3 regions of the Diaphorobacter sp. ED-3 genome follow, and region 1 is predicted to be linked to each of the others. Evidence: predicted binding sites of a transcription regulator. Region 1 holds the regulator's gene; each other region holds the start of a gene.
What was found. Region 1 encodes sigma-54, which starts transcription at its own class of promoters, with help from an activator protein. Its sites were predicted from a motif close to TGGCANGNAANCTGCTTT; they were not measured.
Positions count from the first base shown of each region.

Region 2: the regulator sigma-54 is predicted to act here: its motif matches at 2,617-2,634, upstream of adh (aldehyde dehydrogenase).
Region 3: the regulator sigma-54 is predicted to act here: its motif matches at 3,051-3,068, upstream of PCQ86_RS01345 (TorF family putative porin).

Region 1 is NZ_CP115182.1:550,716-557,160, reverse strand. Features, by position in the region: gene PCQ86_RS02740 (THUMP domain-containing class I SAM-dependent RNA methyltransferase) at 1-1,301, opposite strand, end outside; gene PCQ86_RS02735 (acyl-CoA thioesterase) at 1,298-1,741, opposite strand; gene PCQ86_RS02730 (RNA polymerase factor sigma-54) at 1,745-3,322, opposite strand; gene lptB (LPS export ABC transporter ATP-binding protein) at 3,375-4,127, opposite strand; gene lptA (lipopolysaccharide transport periplasmic protein LptA) at 4,151-4,810, opposite strand; gene PCQ86_RS02715 (thiol:disulfide interchange protein DsbA/DsbL) at 4,984-5,634, opposite strand; gene PCQ86_RS02710 (SPOR domain-containing protein) at 5,693-6,319, opposite strand; gene argS (arginine--tRNA ligase) at 6,332-6,445, opposite strand, start outside.
Region 2 is NZ_CP115182.1:2,088,433-2,094,877, forward strand. Features, by position in the region: gene adhP (alcohol dehydrogenase AdhP) at 1-939, opposite strand, end outside; gene adh (aldehyde dehydrogenase) at 1,035-2,558, opposite strand; gene PCQ86_RS10280 (Na/Pi cotransporter family protein) at 2,849-4,564, opposite strand; gene PCQ86_RS10285 (AI-2E family transporter) at 4,846-6,445, shown strand, end outside.
Region 3 is NZ_CP115182.1:281,759-288,203, forward strand. Features, by position in the region: gene PCQ86_RS01335 (methyl-accepting chemotaxis protein) at 1-1,303, opposite strand, end outside; gene PCQ86_RS01340 (YifB family Mg chelatase-like AAA ATPase) at 1,349-2,887, opposite strand; gene PCQ86_RS01345 (TorF family putative porin) at 3,106-3,837, shown strand; gene glnK (P-II family nitrogen regulator) at 3,858-4,196, shown strand; gene PCQ86_RS01355 (ammonium transporter) at 4,243-5,670, shown strand; gene PCQ86_RS01360 (SMP-30/gluconolactonase/LRE family protein) at 5,810-6,445, shown strand, end outside.

The DNA of each region.
Region 1 (6,445 bases):
GAGGCTCCGCCGGCCGGCGCACCGTTGGCCGCGCCGCCCTCCCCCGCGTGGCCGGCGCGCGGCCGATCCCGCACGGCGCCCGCCACGAGGTCGAAGCGGAACAGGCGGCATTCGATGGGGCCGTTCCACAGCGGCACGCGGCGCGACTCCTTCAGGCGCATCTTGCCGGGCAGCTTGAGGTCGGGCGTGAGCATCCAGGCCTGCCAGCCGGCGTAGTGCTTCTTCCAGTGCGCGGCCAACTGCGCGAAGAAGTCCACGCCGTCTTCGGTCTGCGCCGTCTCGCGGCCCATGCGCTCGACCGTGGACATGCGCTCACGCGCATTGCGCCCCGCCGTGCCGGCCGCGGCGATGCGCTCGCCATACGGCGGATTCAGCAGCATGACCCCGGGTTGTTCACTGGGCGGCATGCGCTGCAGCGCGTCGCCCCCGCGCAGCTGCACCGCGTCGGCCACGCCGGCGCGCACGGCATTGCGCTGGGCAAAGTCCACCATGCGGTGCGACACGTCGCTGCCAAAAATCGGCACCGAGGCCGCGGTAACGGCGCTGGCAGCTTCGTCCTTGATCGCAGACCAGACATGGGCCTGGTGCGGCAAAAGCTTCTCGAAGGCAAAGCGCCGCTGCAGCCCCGGCGCGATGCGGCAGGCGATCTGCGCGGCCTCGATGACCACGGTGCCGCTGCCGCAGCAGGGGTCGTACAGCGGCAGCGGCTGCTCGCCATGCGGGTCCCAGCCGGTGGCGGCGATCATGGCGGCGGCCAGCGTTTCCTTGAGCGGCGCGTCGCCCTTGTCCTCGCGCCAGCCGCGTTTGAACAGCGGTTCGCCCGAGGTGTCGATGTAGATCTGGGCGCGGTCGCTGGTCAGGTGCAGGTGCACGCGCACGTCGGGCCACTGCGTCTGCACGTCGGGGCGCACGCCGGCCTTGGCGCGGAAGCGGTCGGCCACGGCATCCTTCACGCGCAGCGCGGCGAAGTTCAGGCTCTTGAGCGGGCTGTGCTGGGCCGTCACCTCCACCTTGAAGCTCTGGCGCGGGGTGAACCAGATCTCCCAGGCCACGTCGGCCGCGGCGGCATAGATGTCGTCCTCGTTGCGGTAGGGCCGCTCGGCCAGTTGCACCAGCACGCGCTGCGCCAGGCGGCTGTGCAGGTTCAGGCGCAGCGCGTCGCGCCAGGAGGCGCGCAGCAGCACGCCCGCGCGGCCCACGAGCAGGTCCTGCCCGGCCAGCCCCGTGAGGCCATGCACCTCGTCGGCCAGATAGCCCTCCACGCCAGCGGCGCAGGGCAAAAAGAGTTGAAGCTGGTTCATTGCGGCTGTGCTGCGCGCTGCAGCAATGGCTGGAGCACGGATTCGGGAATGGGTGCGGGCTTGCGGGCCGCCCGGTCGATGAAGACGATGCCGGTCTTGCCGCGCGCGATCTCGCGCCCCTGGCTCTTCTCGGTCAACCGGAAGACGAGGTCGAAGCCGTAGCGGTTGAAGTCCTGCGGCGTCATCTCCACGCGCAGCGTCTCGCCGTGGAACGCCTCGGACTTGTATTGCGCCACGATGTCGCCCACCACGGTGGACAGGCCCGCCACGTCGGCCTCGGGGTAACCCAGCGACTTGAAGAAACGCACGCGCGCCTCGGACACGAGGCTGAGCAACTGCGCGTTGTCCAGGTGCCCGCCCTGGTTGACATGGCTGATGTAGATCTGCAGCTCGGTACTGAAGCCGAAGTGCGGGGGAAGGTCGAAGACGACGCGTGCCATGGTTCAAAGTGCCTTGCGGAGGTTGGCCGGGGCGATCTTGAGCGCCTCACGGTATTTGGCCACGGTGCGGCGCGCACATTCAATGCCCTGCTCCTTGAGCATCTCGGCGATCTGGCTGTCCGACAGCGGCTTGTGCGGGTTCTCGGCCGCGATGAACTGCTTGATGAGCGCGCGCACGGCCGTACTGGAGGCGTTGCCGCCGGTTTCGGTGCCCAGCCCCGAGCCGAAGAAGTATTTGAGCTCGTACGTGCCCTGGGGTGTGGCCATGTACTTGGCGGTGGTCACGCGGCTGATGGTGGACTCGTGCAGGCCCAGTTCATCGGCAATGTCGCGCAGCACCAGCGGGCGCATGGCCAGTTCGCCATGCACGAAGAAGTTCTTCTGCCGCTCCACGATGGCGCGCGACACGCGCAGGATGGTGTCAAAACGCTGCTGGATGTTCTTGATGAACCAGCGCGCCTCCTGCAGCCGTGCCTGCAGCGCCTGGTGGCCTTCGCCACGGCCGCCGCGCAACGCGCCGGCGTAGATGTCGTGCACGCGCAGGCGCGGCATCACGTCCGGGTTGAGCTGCACGCTGAAGTTCTGCTGTCCGCCGCGGCCGGTTTTCTTGACGATCACGTCGGGCACGATGATGTTGCGGTCCACGTCGGCAAAGCGCCTGCCCGGGCGTGGCTCCAGCCGCGCGATCAAGGCCATCGCAGCGCGCGTGCGCTCTTCGCTGGTGCCGCAGGCCTGCGCCAGGCGGCGCACGTCGCGCTTGGCCAGCAGGTCCAGCGGCTGGCCGCAAATGGCCAGCGCGGCCTGGATCACGTCGGGGTCGCCCTCTTCGTCCTGGTCCATCGCACGCAACTGCAGCGTGAGGCATTCGGCCAGTCCGCGCGCGCCCACGCCCGCGGGCTCCAGGCTTTGCAGCAGGCGCAGCGCCACGGTGAAGCGGTGCACCAATTCATCGAGTTGCTCGGGGTCTTCGGTGCCCGCCAGGCTGGCGGCCAGGTCCTGCAGCGACTCGTCCAGGTAGCCGTCGTCGTTCAGCGATTCGATGAGGAAGCGCAGCGCGGCCATGTCCAGCTCGGACAGGCGCAGCGCCAGCGCCTGGCGGTGCAGGAAGGCCGTGAGCGACTCCTGGCTGCGGGCCAGCTCGGTGGCGTCCACCTCGTCGTCGCTCCCCGCGCCGGCACCGTTGCGTGCCGGGGCGTCGCCGCCCCACTCGCTGTCGTCGGGCGCCAGGTCTACCGAGCCGTCGCCTTCCCAGTCCGCGGGTTCGGCCGTGGATTCGGCTGTGGAGGTTTCTGCATCATTTTGGCTTGTAGCGCTTTCCTGCCCTGCGCTGACAGCTCCTGAATAAATAGCATCTTCGACTTCTCGGTCTTGCTCGCTCACCGGTGCATCGGCCTGGGCCAGGCCGAACTCCTCGCGCGGGGCCTCTTCCAGCGTGCGCTCCAGGAAGGGGTTCTCGTCGAGCATTTGCTCGACCTCCTGGGCCAGCTCCAGCGTGGACAGCTGCAGCAGGCGGATCGACTGCTGCAACTGCGGTGTGAGCGCCAGGTGCTGCGAGACGCGCAGCGACAGGCCGGGCTTCATGGCCTGCAACCCACTGTCTGGTCCTGCATCGCGCCGTGGTCGCCCATCACTCTCACATGCGGAAGTGCTCGCCCAGGTACACCCGGCGCACTTCCGCGTTGTCGACGATGTCCGACGGCGTACCCTGAGCCAGCACCTGGCCGTCGCTGATGATGAAGGCGTGGTCGCAGATGCCCAGCGTCTCACGCACGTTGTGGTCGGTGATCAGCACGCCAATGCCGCGCGCCTTGAGAAAGCCAATGATGCGCTGGATCTCGATCACGGCGATCGGGTCGATGCCGGCGAAGGGCTCATCCAGCAGGATGAAGCGCGGCTGCGTGGCCAGCGCGCGCGCGATCTCCACGCGCCGGCGCTCGCCGCCCGACAGCGCCAGTGCAGGCGACTTGCGCAGGTGGTCCACGCGCAGTTCCTGCAGCAGCGCGGTCAGGCGCCGCTCCACCTCGGCGCGCGGCAGGGAGCGGCCGGCCTCGTCGGTCTGCAGCTCCAGCACCGCGCGCACGTTGTCTTCGACATTGAGCTTGCGAAAGATCGAGGCTTCCTGCGGCAGGTACGACAGGCCCAGCCGCGAGCGCCGGTGGATGGGCATGTCCGTCACGTCCTGCCCGTCGATGCTGATGCGGCCGCCGTCGCTGCGCACCAGGCCGACGATCATGTAGAACGACGTGGTCTTGCCGGCGCCGTTGGGGCCCAATAGGCCCACCACCTCTCCCTTTTGCACGACCACGGACACGTCCTTGACCACCTTGCGGCTGCCGTAGGACTTCTCCAGGTGCAGCGCCTCCAGGCGGCTGACGCCTTCGCTCATGCGCGCATCGTCCAAGGCCGCGCTCACTTCGCGCCGTCCAGGCTGGGGCTGGTACGCAGCGCGGGCGGCTCGGTGCGCACGGGCGGCGTGGCGCTGGTGCCCGAGGCGGGCTCCTTGGGCGCGAGCACCGCCCGCACCCGGCCGCCCGGCGTGCCGGCAGTGGCGCCGCCGGGCGCGGTCTTCTGCCCGTCCACGGTGAACACGTCCGTGAGGTTGTTGTAGACGATGAGGGCGCCGGCCAGCTCGTCGGTCAGTGTGGCCTCGCGGTAGCGACGCAGCTCGGCGCGGCGGATGAGCTTCACCACGTCGGCGCGGCCGTCGTATTCGATGACCTCACCCTCGCCCTCGACGAACTCGTCGGGCGCGCCCGGCGCGGTGTCACGCTTTTGCCGGAAAAAAGCGCGCTTGCCCGGCTCGGCCGTCACCACACCGTACTGGAAGCCGTCGGCATCCTGGCGCACCTCCAGCTGCGCGCCGCGCAGCACGATGGTGCCCTTGGTCATGACGACACGGCCGGTGAAAACGCTGGTCTGCTTGAGCTCATCGTGGCGCAGGGCATCGGCCTCGATGTTCATGGGCTTGTTGCGGTCGGCTTTTTCGGCATGCACCAGCGGCGATGCAGCCAGCGCCAGGGCCAGCGCTGCGGCGCGGGACAGGAGGAGGAAGGGCAATCGGGTTCTCATAGAGGGCACGAATCTTGCGGTCATTGTACTGACGCAAGCGCGCCGCCGCCGCAGTGGATCGCATCAACCCGTACAGGCCTGCCACCGGCTGTCATGCCGCCGCGCCAACCGGTGCGCAGGCATGAAAAAAGCGCGCCCGTAGGCGCGCTTGTCGTTGGTCGCGGCGGGGCGCTTCAGCCCTTGCGCGCTACGCCAACCAGGTGCTCCACCACCTGCAGCACGCTTTGCATGTTGCCGGCCATGGTGCCGTCGGTGTAGTAGCGGCCGGCCACTCCCATGGAGGGCACGCCTTCGACCTGGTAGCCGTCCTGCAGCTGCGACGCCTTGCGCACCTGGTTGGATACGGTGAAGGAGTTGTAGACCTCCTTGAACTTCGCCACGTCCACGCCCTGCTTGCCGATCCAGTCGAAGATCAGCTCGTCCTTGTTCAGCGGCAGGCGTTCCACGTGCACCGCGCGGAACACCTTCGCATGCAGCTCGGGCAGCTTGCCCATGCCTTCCAGCGCGTAGTAGAGCTTTTGCTGCGGCACGAAGCTCGCATTGAACGCCACGGGCACGCGGCGGATGTGCAGGTCCTTGGGCGCCGACTTGATCCAGGCCTCCAGCGAAGGCTCGAACGTATTGCAGTGCGGGCAGCTGTACCAGAAGAACTCGATAACTTCGATCTTCCCGGCAGGTGCCTCGGTTGCGACGGGCTTGCCCAGCTTGACGTAGTCCTTGCCTTCCTTGAACTGGCGGCCTTGCGCCAATGCGGGCGCCGCCAGCGGCAGGCTCAGGGCGGTGGCCGCGGAGGCGACGGTCAGAGAAAACTCACGGCGTTTCATAGGTTGGGATCACTCCTGGACAGTATGGAGGGTTGTGAGCGCCAGCGCGGGCAAAAGTTCAGCGCTGCACCCGGACCAGCGCGGACTCCACCCCCGCGCCATCGAGTTTTTCCTTCAGCGACTCGGCGTCGTCACGCTTGCCGAACGGGCCCACGCGCACGCGGAACACCGTGCGGCCGTTCTGCTCACGCTCGCTGACGCGCGCCTCCCAGCCCAGCATGGCCAGCTTGGCGCGCTGCGCATCGGCATCCTGCTGGGTGCGGAACGCGCCCGCCTGCACGAAGTATTCGAAAGGATCGGCACTGGTCGCGGGAGCGGGCGCCGCGTTGGCCTTGGCGCGGGCCAGGTCGCCCAGCGGGTCGGCCGACGTCGGTGCCGCGCCGGGCCGGCTGGCCGCCGCCCGCGGACCCGACGCAGGCTGGGCTGCGGCGGTCGCGGTGTCGGACGCGGGAGCGGCAGCCGGCGCAGCGGGGCGCACAGGGTTCTTGCCGTACAGCGGCGCGTTGGGGTCCCAGTTCTTGTTCTTCGTGGCCTCGTCCTGCTCGGACGCACGCGGCGTGCTCTTGTTCAGGAAGGGCACGGGCACCTTGGTCACATACACGGCCACGGCCAGCGCGGCTCCCAGGCCCACGATCACCCCGAGGATGAAGCCCACGATGGTGCCGCCGCGTTGCTGTTTCTTCATATCAGTGGTCACTTACATTCTGGCTGGCGCAGACACGCCCAGCACCGCCAATCCATTGTGCAATACCTGCGCTGTGGCCGCGACGAGCGCCAGCCGCGCCTGCTTGACGGCCTCGTCGTCCACCAG
Region 2 (6,445 bases), 1.5 Mb from region 1:
CACCGTGGCCTTCACCTGGCCGCGCGCGGCGAAGTCCAGCGACTCCTGCAGGTCCAGCCGCGTGCCGACGATGGAGCCGCGCACGGTCACGCCGCGCAGCACCATGTCGAAGATGGGCAGCGGAAAGTTGCCCGGCGGCAACCCGTTGAGCGACACCGTGCCGCCGCGCCGCACCATGCCCAGCGCCTGCTCGAAGGCCTTGGGCGACACGGCCGTGACCAGCGCGCCGTGCGCACCGCCGATCTCCTTTTGCAGGAAGGCGGCCGGGTCGGTGTCGCGCGCGTTCACCGTCACGCTGGCGCCCAGCTGGCGGGCCAGCGCGAGCTTGTCGTCGTCCACGTCCACCGCAGCCACATTCAGCCCCATGGCGCGGGCGTACTGCACGGCCATGTGGCCCAGGCCGCCAATGCCGGAAATCGCCACCCAGTCGCCGGGCTTGGTGTCGGTCACCTTCAGGCCTTTGTACACGGTCACGCCGGCGCACAGCACGGGGGCGATGTCCACGAAGCCCAGGTCTTTCGGCAGGCGGCCCACGTAGTTGGGGTCGGCCAGCGCGTAGTCGGCAAAACCGCCGTTGACCGAATACCCCGTGTTGCTCTGCGACTCGCACAGCGTCTCCCAACCGCCCAGGCAGTGCGTGCAACGGCCGCAGGCCGAGTGCAGCCAGGGCACGCCCACGCGGTCGCCTTCCTTCACATGCTTGACGTTGGCGCCCACGGCGGCGACGAAGCCCACGCCCTCGTGCCCCGGGATGAAGGGCGGATTGGGCTTGACGGGCCAGTCGCCCTCGGCGGCGTGCAGGTCGGTGTGGCACACGCCCGAGGCCTCGATCTTCACCAGGATCTGGTCGGCGGCGGGGGTGGGCACGGGCACCTCTTCGATCGTCAGCGGCTTGCCGAACTCGCGGACCACGGCGGCTTTCATTGTCTTGGCTGGCATGGGATAAACCTCCTTCTCTGTGCAAATGAACGCAAGGGGAGCCCCCGTGCACCAGCCGCCCCTGCTGGGACGGCCAGTGGGGGCGCTGTATGGGCTTAGAAGAAGCCCAGCGGCTGCTGGGTGTAGCTCACCAGCAGGTTCTTGGTCTGCTGGTAGTGGTCCAGCATCATCTTGTGGTTCTCACGGCCGATGCCCGACTGCTTGTAGCCGCCAAACGCGGCGTGCGCGGGGTAGAGGTGGTAGCAGTTGGTCCACACGCGCCCCGCCTGGATGCCCTTGCCCATGCGGAAGGCGCGCGCGCCATCACGGCTCCACACGCCCGCGCCCAGGCCGTAGAGCGTGTCGTTGGCGATCTCCAGCGCCTCTTCTTCGGTCTTGAAGGTGGTCACCGAGACCACGGGCCCGAAGATTTCTTCCTGGAAGATGCGCATCTTGTTGTGGCCCTTGAACACCGTGGGCTGCACGTAGTAGCCGCCGGCCAGGTCGCCGCCCAGCGCGGTGTTGCGCGCGCCGCCGATGAGGCACTGGGCGCCTTCCTGCTTGCCCAGGTCCAGGTAAGAAAGGATCTTTTCCAGTTGCTCCTGCGAGGCCTGGGCACCGATCATGGTGTTCTTGTCCAGCGGGTGGCCCTGCTTTATGGCGGCCACGCGCTTGAGCGCGCGCTCCATGAAGCGCTCGTAGATCGATTCCTGGATCAACGCGCGGCTGGGGCACGTGCAGACCTCGCCCTGGTTCAGCGCGAACATCGCAAAGCCTTCCAGCGCCTTGTCGAAGAAGCCGTCGTCGGCGGACATCACGTCCTCGAAGAAAATGTTGGGGCTCTTGCCGCCCAGCTCCAGCGTCACGGGGATGATGTTCTGGCTGGCGTACTGCATGATGAGCCGGCCGGTGGTGGTCTCGCCGGTGAAGGCTATTTTTGCGATGCGGTTGCTGGAGGCCAGCGGCTTGCCAGCCTCCAGGCCAAAGCCGTTGACCACGTTGACTACGCCCGGCGGCAGCAGGTCGCCAATGATCTCCATCAGTACCAGGATGGAGGCGGGCGTCTGCTCCGCGGGTTTCAGCACTACGCAGTTGCCCGCAGCTAGCGCGGGGGCGAGCTTCCACACCGCCATCAGGATGGGGAAGTTCCAGGGAATGATCTGCCCGACCACGCCCAGCGGCTCATGGAAGTGGTAGGCAATGGTGTCGGCGTCGATCTCGCTGATGCCGCCTTCCTGCGCGCGCACGGCGCCGGCGAAGTAGCGGAAGTGGTCGATGGCCAGCGGAATGTCGGCCGCCATGGTCTCGCGCAGCGGCTTGCCGTTGTCGATGGTCTCGGCCACGGCGATCTGCAGCAGGTTGGCCTCCATGCGGTCGGCGATCCGGTTCAGGATGTTGGCGCGCTCAGTGGTCGAGGTGCGGCCCCACGCGGCCTTGGCTTTGTGCGCAGCGTCCAGTGCGGCGTCGATGTCCTTGCTGTTGGAGCGTGGCACGGCCGTGAACTTCTGGCCGTTGATGGGCGAGATGTTCTCGAAGTACTGCCCGTCCACGGGCGCCACCCACTGCCCGCCTATGTAGTTGCCGTACTGCTGCTTGTAGGGGTTGGCGATGCCAAGGCTGGCGATTTCGGCCATGTTCATGTGGTGTCTCCTGAGTGCTTGTGAAGGAATGCCGCCGATGCGGCGGCGGCAGTGCCTCAGTGCAAGCGCCGTGCCAGAACGGCTCCAGAGGGAAGGGGCGGTGGGGCGTGCCGCGGCTGTGCCGCAGCGGCGCAGCCGTGTGCCATAACGCAACAGTGCGCCGGCCCATGACGGAACACCCGTTGAAGGTGCAGTCGTGCTGAAGGGCTCAGGGTGCTATGTTTTACATAGCTTCTCGCGCTGTATTCAAGGGCGTTGCAGGCACTTTTTGCCTGAATCGCCGCTGCGGGTCACTCGGCACCGGGCGTAACGCTTGCCGGGCCGTTGGCGGGCGGGGTGGGCTTGAGACGCGGCAGGGCCGCCAGATGCTGCGCGGCCTTGTGGGCCTGCTCCACGGCGCGGCGCAGGTCGCCCAGCAGTCCCGTCCACTCGTGCACGGCCGTCACTTCCAGCAAGCCCTGGGCACCCGCGCGCAGCACGGCGGCCTTGGCGGCTTCGTACGCCGCGTCGAAGACGGCGTGAGCGGTGTTCACCTGGTCCAGGTCGTGGGCCTTGGGATCAGCGGCGGCAAAAAAATCCAGCGCCGCGGTGAAGGCCAGGGGCAGCGCGGCCAGGGGGTGGCCTTCGGGCGTGGTGGGCGGCACCGTTGCGGGGTGCGTGACGCGTAGCGCCTGCTGGCCCACCTGGTGCATGACACGCGCCAGCGTGTCGTAGTAGCCCGCAATGCGCAGCAGCTCGGGCATCTGGTCGGCCACGTCGCGCGACAGCGGCTGGCGGCTCACGTCGCTCACAAACGCGCCCACCTGCTGCTGCAGCTGCTCCAGCGCCTGCAACTGGCGCGTGAGCTGGCTCGTGGCCTGTGCGCCCGCCGGTTGCCAGGGCAGGGCGACGGGCGCCATGCGGGTGGCATCCGACGCCAGCTGCAGTGCCATGTGGCCTACGCGCGCCATCTCGCGGCGCAGCGCCTGCAGGGCCAGCGCGGGCACGGCGGCCACGTTGTGGTCCAGGAACTGCGCGCGTGCCACGTCCTCGTCGGCCGAGCGAAAGCGCGCCAGCAGAAAGCGCGCGAGCGGCCCTGACAGCGGCCACATGAGCAGCACGCCCAGCAGGTTGAACGCGGTGTGGAAGATCACGAGCTGCGTCACTGCGTCGCCCTCACCCGTGAGCCATACGCCCAGGTGGTGGATGGCGGCGAGCAGGGGCGACAGCAGCGCCAGGGCCGCCGCGGCCGTCACCACGTTGAACAGCACGTGTGCCGCCGCCAGGCGCCGCGCGTTGGACGTGGCGTGGATGGCGGCCAGGATGCCCGTGAGCGTGGTGCCCACGTTGGCGCCGATGACCACGCCCGCGCCCACTTCCACCGCCAGCGAGCCGCCCGCCACGGCCGTGAGCACCACCGCCAGCGTGGCCGACGAGGCCTGCAGCACCACCGTCATGCCCAGGCCGATGAGCACTGCCAGCGCCAGGCCCGGCAGGTCGCTGGACAGCGGTGGCAGCGCCTGCGGATCCAGCCCGGTGAAGCCCTGGCGCAGCAGTTCGATACCCAGGAACAGCACGCCGAACCCCGCCACCGCCTGGCCCAGCGCCCCGCGCCGCGTGCCGCTGCCGGTGATTTGCAGCGCCATGCCGATGCCGATGAACGGAAGGGCGAAGGCATCGGCCTTCACCGCAAAGCCTAGCCACGCGACGAGCCAGCCGGTGACCGATGAACCCAGATTGGAGCCGAACACCACCCACAGCGCGGAGCTGAAGCCCAGCAACCCCGCATTGACGAAACCGATGGCCGCCACCGTCATGGCGGTGGACGATTGCACCAGCGCCGTGAGTGCCACCCCTGTCACCAGCCCGTGCAGCGGCGTGCGCGTCCAGGCGGCCAGGATGCGCTCCAGCGCGCGCCCGGCCGCCAGCTTGAGCCCGTCGGTCAGCATGGTCATGCCCAGCAGGAACAGGCCGATGCCGCCCAGCAGGGTGCCGGCGGCAATCAGGGGAGTGGCGGTGGCGGTCAAGGCGGCGGCGCGGGGGCTTTGTTGGGGGGTGGACCGGTAGGTGCGTGCCGACGGGACGGTGCGGCAGAGGCGCTTTTATTTTGATAGCTGCTCGCGCTTGCTACAAGCGCGCTGGGGCTATTTTAGGTCATTGATCGGTAGGGTGGAGCGCTTTGCGGGCGGCGCGGTGCACGGCGTGCGCTGTCAGTCGTCCGCCCGCGTGCAGTCTGTGGCGGCTGCCGCCTACAGGGGCGCGGGGCCGCGCAGCAGACAATACGCGCCGGACACGACTTCGAGAAGCGATGCAAGGGGACAACGCCATGGGCAACAGCGGGCCGCAGGAGCCGACCGATTCCAGGCCGGCCAGGGATGCGGGGGCGGCGCGCGGCGCCACCGCTTCGGGCTATCCGCCGCAGCGCACCGTGCACACCGCCACGGCCTTGGACGCCACGGTGCCCAGCCTGCGGTTCATGATCGGCCTGGTGATCGCGGCGCTGGTGGTCGCGGGCCTGTATTTCGGCCGTACGCTGCTGGTGCCGCTGGCATTGGCGTTCCTGCTGAGCTTCGTGCTGGAGCCGCTGGTGGCGCAGCTCAAGCGCATGGGCCTGCCGCGCCTGCCCTCGGTCATCGCGGTGGTGATGGCCATGCTGATGGTGCTGGGCGTGGGGGCGCTGTTCGTGGGTAACGAGGCGCGCGAGCTGAGCGCGCAGCTGCCCTCCTACCAAAGCACCATCCGCAAGAAGCTGCGCAGCCTGCGCCAGGAGTTGCGCGCGCCCGGCATGTTCGATGGCGCCAAGCGCACCTTCGACATCGTGCAGCGCGAGGTGGAGGCGGCCGCTCCCGCCTTGTCGGGTGCCGCGCGCGCGCCGGCGGTGCAAAAGGTGCAGGTGCAGCCGCCCGTGCTGTCGCCCGCCAACCAGCTCATGGCCGCGCTCTCGGCGGTCAGTGGGCCGCTCACCCAGGCGGGCCTGGTGCTGGTGTTCGTGATCTTCATCCTGCTGGACCGTGTAGACCTGCGCGACCGCCTGCTGCGCCTGTGGGGGGGCAATCTGCACCGCGCCACCGATGCCATGGACGAGGCGGGCGACCGCATCACGCGCTACCTGACCATGCAGTTGCTGGTCAACGTGACCTACGGCATTCCCATGGCGGCGGGCCTGTGGCTCATCGGCGTGCCCGGTGCCGTGCTGTGGGGGTCGCTGGCCGCGGTGATGCGCTTCGTGCCCTACCTGGGGCCGTTCATTGCCGCGGCGTTTCCGCTCACCCTCGCTTTCGCGGTGGACCCGGGCTGGGACCTGGTGCTGTGGACGATCGGCCTCATCGTGCTGCTGGAACTGGTGAGCAACAACGTCATCGAGCCCTGGCTGTATGGGTCCAGCACCGGGCTGTCGGCGCTGTCGCTCATCGTGGCGGCCACCTTCTGGGCGGCGCTGTGGGGGCCGGTGGGGCTCATCATGTCCACGCCGCTCACCGTGTGCCTGCTGGTGATCGGCCGGTATCTGCCGCAGTTGGCCTTCCTGGAGGTGCTGCTGGGCAGCCGGCCGGTGCTGGACGAGCCCACGCGCATCTACCAGCGACTGCTGGCGGGCGACGCGGCGGAGGCCATCGAGTTGAGCACCACCCGCATCGAGGCCCTGAAGGGCGCCGTGCCCGCTTTCTACGGCCAGGTGGGCGTGCCCGTGCTGCGCATGGCCGTGGGCGACCATGCGCAGGTGGCCACGCCCGAGCACCGCCTGCGCCTGGTCGAAGGCATGGACGCGCTGCTGGACGAGCTGGAGGAGCAGTACCCGGTGCCCGACGCCGCTGCGCAGGAGCCGGTGGTGTGCCTGGGCGGCAAGTGGGAGGTGGATCTGTTCGCGGCGCGCATGCTGGCGCATGCGCTGTCGCTGCAGCATTGCCCGG
Region 3 (6,445 bases), 270 kb from region 1:
TGCGGCCGGCTTCCTCGACCTGGTGGGAGCCTTCCTCTACTTTGGCGACCGAGTCGCCGATCAGGCCCTTGATGTCCTTGGCGGCAGCCGCGCTGCGCTGTGCCAGTGCGCGCACCTCGCCGGCCACCACGGCAAAGCCGCGACCCTGCTCGCCGGCGCGCGCGGCCTCCACCGCGGCGTTCAGCGCCAGGATGTTGGTCTGGAAGGCGATCGAGTCGATCACGCCGATGATGTCGCTGATCTTGCGGCTGCTGGCGTTGATGGCGCCCATGGTCTGCACCACGCCGGCCACCACCTGGCCGCCCTGCGTGGCCGTCTGCGCGGCGGAGGAGGCCAACTGGTTGGCCTGACGCGCGTTGTCGGCGTTCTGGCGCACGGTGCTGGTCAGCTGCTCCATCGAGGCGGCGGTTTCCTGCAGCGAGCTGGCCTGCTCCTCGGTGCGCGAGGACAGGTCTTGGTTGCCTGCGTCGAGCTGGCTGGACGCCGTGGCGATGCCGTCGGTGCCCGAGCGCACGCGCGCCACCACCTGCGACAGGCTGGCGTTCATCTCCTGCAGCGCCTGCAGCAGCTGGCCGGTCTCGTCGCGCGAGTCGACCTGCACGCGGCTGGTGAGGTCGTTGGCCGCCACGGCGCGCGCCACCTGCACGGCCTGCGCCAGCGGCCGCGTGATGCCGCGTGTGAGCCACCATGCGCACAGGGCGCCTGCGCCCAGGCCGAGCACGCCCAGCACGATCAGCCACAGCCGGCTTTGCCCATAGGTGACATTGATCCCCTGCGCCGTGGCGTCGATGCGGGCGCGTTGCATGTCCAGCAGGCGCTGGATCAGCGCCACGTACTGGTCGGTGGCGGGCAGGTACACCTGGGTGAGCAGGCGTTCGGCCTCCTCCAGCTGGCCCTCGGCCTTGGCCTTCACGGCCTGGTCGCGCGAGGACAGGTAGGTCACGCGCGCCTTCTGGATGTCGGCCCACAGGGCCTTTTCCTCGTCGCTGGTGAGCAGTGTTTCGATACGCTTTTGCAGCTCGGCCGATTCGCGCGTGGAGGTGGCGGTGTCCGCCGCGAAGAACTGGCCGAGCGAGGGGTCCGTGCTCTTGACGATGGCCGAGGTACGGCGTGCCGCGCTGTACACGTAGCGGTACCAGTCGCTGATCATGCGCTCTACCGCCAAGGGTTGCTGCGTCATCTCGTTGGTGGCTTGCGCCACGGTCTGCAGGCGCCATACGCCAAAGGCCGTCATCAGGGCCATCAGCAGCAGGACAAGGGCGAAGCCGCCTCCCAGGCGGGTGCCGATGCTGAGGTTTTTCATAGGATCTTCAGGAGGATTCAAACAAGGAAGGGCAGCGGTGGAGCGTCACGCCGGTGCGCGCAGGGCGCGCCGGTATTGCACGGCTTCGGCCACATGGGCGGCGCCCACGGTCCCGCAGCCCGATAGATCGGCAATAGTACGTGCAACCTTGAGGGCCCGGTGCGTGCTGCGCGCCGACCACGCCAGACGCGCCGCCGCAGCCTGCAGGAACCGCGCGGCCGCGGTGTCCAGCGCCGCCATCTGTTCCAGCTCCTGGCCCTGCAATGCCTGGTTGGCCTTGCCCTGGCGCTGGAGCGCTCGTTCGTGCGCGCGGGCCACGCGTTCGCGCACGGCGCCGCTGGGTTCGCCGGGCGGGGCGCCCAGCAGTTCCTCGGGCGGCAGCGCGGGCACCTCCACATGCAGGTCGATGCGGTCCAGCAGCGGGCCGCTGAGCTTGCCCTGGTAGCGCGCGATCTGGTCGGGTGTGCAGCGGCAGGCGCGCTGGTGCGAGCCCGCAAAACCACAGGGGCAGGGGTTCATGGCCGCCACGAGCTGAAAGCGCGCCGGGAACTCGGCGCGCTGCGCCGCCCGGGCAATGGTGATGCGCCCGCTTTCCAGCGGCTCGCGCAGCGCTTCCAGGGCGCTGCGGGCGAATTCGGGGAATTCATCGAGGAAGAGCACGCCTTCGTGCGCGAGCGAGATCTCGCCCGGGCGCGGCGGCGAGCCCCCGCCCACCAGCGCGATCGCGCTGCAGCTGTGGTGCGGGCTGGCCGTGGTGCGCTGCATCCACTGCGCGGGGCTGAAGCGCCCGGCCAGGCTGGCAATGGCCGCGCTCTCCAGCGCTTGCTCCACCCCCATCGGGGGCAGCAGCCCGGCAAAACGCTGGGCCAGCATGGATTTGCCCGAGCCCGGGGGCCCCACGAGCAGCAGCCCGTGCCCGCCTGCGGCAGCGATCTCCAGTGCGCGCTTGGCCGCGGCCTGCCCCTTCACGTCGGCCAGGTCCGGGCCATCGGTGGCCGGGGCCGGCGGCGCGGGTTGCAGCCGCTGCCAACCGCCGTCGTCCGCGCCATCATCGTTCGGCGGGGGCACGGGCACGAACTGGCGTACCACGTCCAACAGGTGGTGCGCGCGGTAGATCTCGGTGCCCGGCACCAGCGCAGCTTCTTCGGCGCTGCCGGGGGGAAGCACCGTGCGTACGGGCTGCGCCAGCGCGCGCAGCGCCAAGCTGGTCGCCAGGGCGCCGCGCACCGGGCGCAGCAGGCCCGACAGCGATAGCTCGCCGGCGAACTCCCAGCCGTCCAACCGGGCCGCGTCGATCTGCCCGCTCGCGGCCAGGATGCCCAGCGCGATCGGCAGGTCGAAGCGGCCGGAGTCTTTGGGCAGATCGGCCGGCGCCAGGTTCACGGTGATCTTCTTGTTGGCCGGGAATTCCAGCCCGGCGTTCTGCAGCGCGGAGCGCACGCGCTCGCGCGCCTCCTTGACCTCGACATCGGCCAGGCCCACCAGCGCGAAGCTGGGCAACCCGTTGGCCAGGTGTACTTCCACCGTAACGGCGGGCGCGTGCAGGCCCAGCAGGGCGCGGCTTTGCACCAAAGCAAGACTCATCGCAACGGATCTCCCCAGGCATGTGCGTGCAACCATGGCGACGGATGCGCCAGGGGGCCGCCCTGCACCAGGCTGGTGCGAAATGCGCCGGGCTGCAACCCCTGTGACTGCACGTATGCCTCAGGATGGTACCCGGCAGGCCGTCGCGGGGCGGATTTCGGGGTGGCACGGTCCATGCATTGAGGGGGTGTCAACCGTCGCCCAACACTGGAGGAACCATGCACCGCTTTTCCCTCAAGACCCTGGCCCTCGCTTTTGCGGCCGTCGCCGTACCGGGCCTTGCCAGCGCCCAGCTCACTGCCAATGTGTCGCTGACCAGCAACTACAAGTTCCGCGGCCAGGACCAGGACGTGAACCGCATCAAGGCCGTGAACCCGGCCATCCAGGGCGGGTTCGACTACAGCTTTGGCGACAGTGGCTTCTACGTGGGCAACTGGAACTCCAGCGTGGACTGGCTGTCCGGCAACTCCATCGAGGCCGACTTCTACGGTGGCTACAAATTCAAGGCCGGCGAGGTGGACCTGGATGTGGGCGCGCTCACGTATGTGTACCCAGGCAACACCAACGGCAACACCACCGAGCTGTACGGCGCGGCCACGTACGGCCCGTTCACGGCCAAGTACTCGCACACCGTGTCCAAGGATTACTTCGGCTGGGCGGGCGCCAAGACCTCCAGCAACCGTGGGCGCAACACGGGCTACCTGAACCTGGCGTTTGCGCAGGAGGTTGCGCCCAGCGTCACGCTGAAGGCGTCCGTGGGCTACACGCGCTTTGCCAGCGACATCAAGGACCTGGGCGTGCCCAACTACGTGGACTACAGCGTGGGCGGCGCCTACGACTTCGGCGCCGGCCTGTCGTTGTCCGCGGCGGTTGCCGGAGCCAACAAGAAGGGCTTCTTCGGCGATGCCAACAAGGCCCGCCTGATCGTCTCCCTCACCAAGACCCTCTAACTCTCGACAAGGAACCGATCATGAAAATGGTCACCGCCATCATCAAACCCTTCAAGCTCGACGAGGTGCGCGAGTCCCTGTCGGACATCGGCGTGCAGGGCATCACCGTGACCGAGGTGAAGGGCTTTGGCCGCCAGAAGGGCCATACCGAGCTGTACCGCGGCGCCGAGTACGTCGTGGACTTCCTGCCCAAGGTGAAGATCGAGGCCGCCGTGGCCGACGAGCTGGTGGAACGCGTCATCGAGGCCATCGAAGGCGCGGCCCGCACCGGCAAGATCGGCGACGGCAAGATCTTCGTGGCGCACCTGGAGCAGGTGGTGCGTATCCGCACCGGCGAGACCGGCCAGGAAGCCCTGTGAGCGCGCGTCGCACAGGCATTCGTCCCTCCCGACCCAGAGATCTGCCATGAAAAAACTATTTGCTTCCCTATTGATCGGTGCAAGCCTGCTGGCCGGTGGCGCCGGCGCGCTGGCCCAGGCACCCGACGCGGCCGCGGCGGCTTCGGAACCCGTGGCCGTCGCCCCCGCGCCCGCTGCCGAGCCCGTCGCAGCACCTGCTGCGGCACCCGCACCCGCACCCGCCCCCGCGGCAGAGGCGCCCGCCGCGCCCAAGGTGGACTCGGGCGACACCGCTTGGATGCTGACCTCCACGCTGCTCGTGATCCTGATGATCATCCCGGGCCTGGCCCTGTTCTACGGGGGGCTGGGCCGCACCAAGAACATGCTGTCCGTGCTGATGCAGGTGTTCGTGATCTTTGCCCTGGTGTCGCTGCTGTGGTCCATCTATGGCTACAGCCTCGCGTTCTCCGGCGAGGGCCAATTCGTGGGCGACCTGTCCAAGCTTTTCCTGAAGGGCGTGAGCCAGGAAACCTTTGGTGCGCTGTCGACCATTCCCGAATACGTGTTCATCGCCTTCCAGGGCACGTTCGCGGCCATCACCGTGGCGCTGATCGTGGGCTCCTTTGCGGAACGCATGCGTTTTGCGGCCGTGCTCATCTTCGCGCTGCTGTGGTTCACCTTCAGCTATGTGCCCATGGCCCACATCGTGTGGGGTGGCGGCCTGCTGGCGGCCGACGGCGCGCTCGATTTTGCGGGCGGCACCGTGGTGCACATCAACGCCGGTATCGCGGGCCTGGTGGGTGCCTACATGGTGGGCAAGCGCATCGGCTTCGGCAAAGAGGCCTTCACCCCGCACAGCCTGACGCTGACCATGGTGGGCGCGTCGCTGCTGTGGGTGGGCTGGTTCGGCTTCAACGCCGGCTCGGCCGGTGCCGCCAACGCCGTTGCGGGCCTGGCCTTCGTGAACACGGTGCTGGCCACCTCGGCCGCCACGCTGTCGTGGATTGCCGGCGAAGCGCTGCACAAGGGCAAGGCCTCCATGCTGGGCGCGGCCTCGGGCGCGGTGGCCGGCCTGGTGGCGGTCACGCCCGCCGCGGGCTTCGTGGGCCCCATGGGCTCCATCGCGATCGGCCTGATCGCCGGCCTGGTCTGCCTGTGGGGCGTGGGCGGCCTGAAGAAGATGCTGAACGTGGACGATGCCTTTGACGTGTTTGGCGTGCATGGCGTGGGCGGCATCGTGGGCGCCATCCTCACCGGCGTGTTCGCGGCCCAGGGCCTGGGCGGCACCGGCGGCCTGACGCCTGACACCTTCAGCATGGGCGCGCAGGTGTGGGTGCAGGTCAAGAGCGTGCTGTTCACCATCGTGTGGTCGGGCGTGGTGTCCTTCATCGCCTACAAGGTCGCCGACCTGCTGGTGGGCCTGCGCGTGAGCGAGGAAGCCGAGCGCGAGGGCCTGGACATCACCTCCCACGGCGAGACGGCCTACCACCGCTGAGCGGCGTTGAACGGCGGGCGCCGCGTGGTGGCGCGGCGCCCCCGATGACAAGCGAGCAACTCCCTGTCCCTTTTTTGGGCCCGCCCTTGGCGGGCCTTTTCTTTGGGTGGCGCGCAGGCCCGGGGCCAATAATGCCTGCATGAACACTGCCTGGACGCCCCTGGCCGCCGCGCCCGCGCAACTCGGCGAATCTCCTTTCTGGCACCCCCTGGAGTCCCGTCTGTACTGGGTGGACATCGCTGGCCGCGCGCTGTGGCGCAGCGGCGTGCACGGGAGCGATGCGCAATGCTGGCCCCTGCCGGCCGAGCCCGGCTGCATCGCGCCGGCGCGCCAAGGGGGCACACCCGCAGGCCTGGTAGTGGCGCTGCGCGACCGCATCTGCCACGCGCCGCGCTGGGGCGGGCCGCTCCTCACGCTGGCGCACTTGCCCATCGACCCGGCGACCGAGCGTGCCAACGACGGCAAGTGCGACGCGCTCGGGCGCCTGTGGGTGGGCACGGTGCATGAGCCCGCCCAGGGCCCGCGCCAGCCCGTCGCTGCGCTGTACTGCATCGACCTGCGCGGCGGGGACCAGGGCGGCCCCGATGCTCCCACGGTGCGCCGCATGCTGGACGGCGTGGCCACCGCCAACGGCCTGGCTTGGTCGCCGGATGGGCGCACGCTGTATTGGAGCGACACGCCCTCGCACACCATCCGCGCCTGGGACTGCAACGCGCAGTTGGAGCCCATCGGGGCGCCGCGTGTGTTGCACCGCTTTGCGGCGCGCGATGAGGCA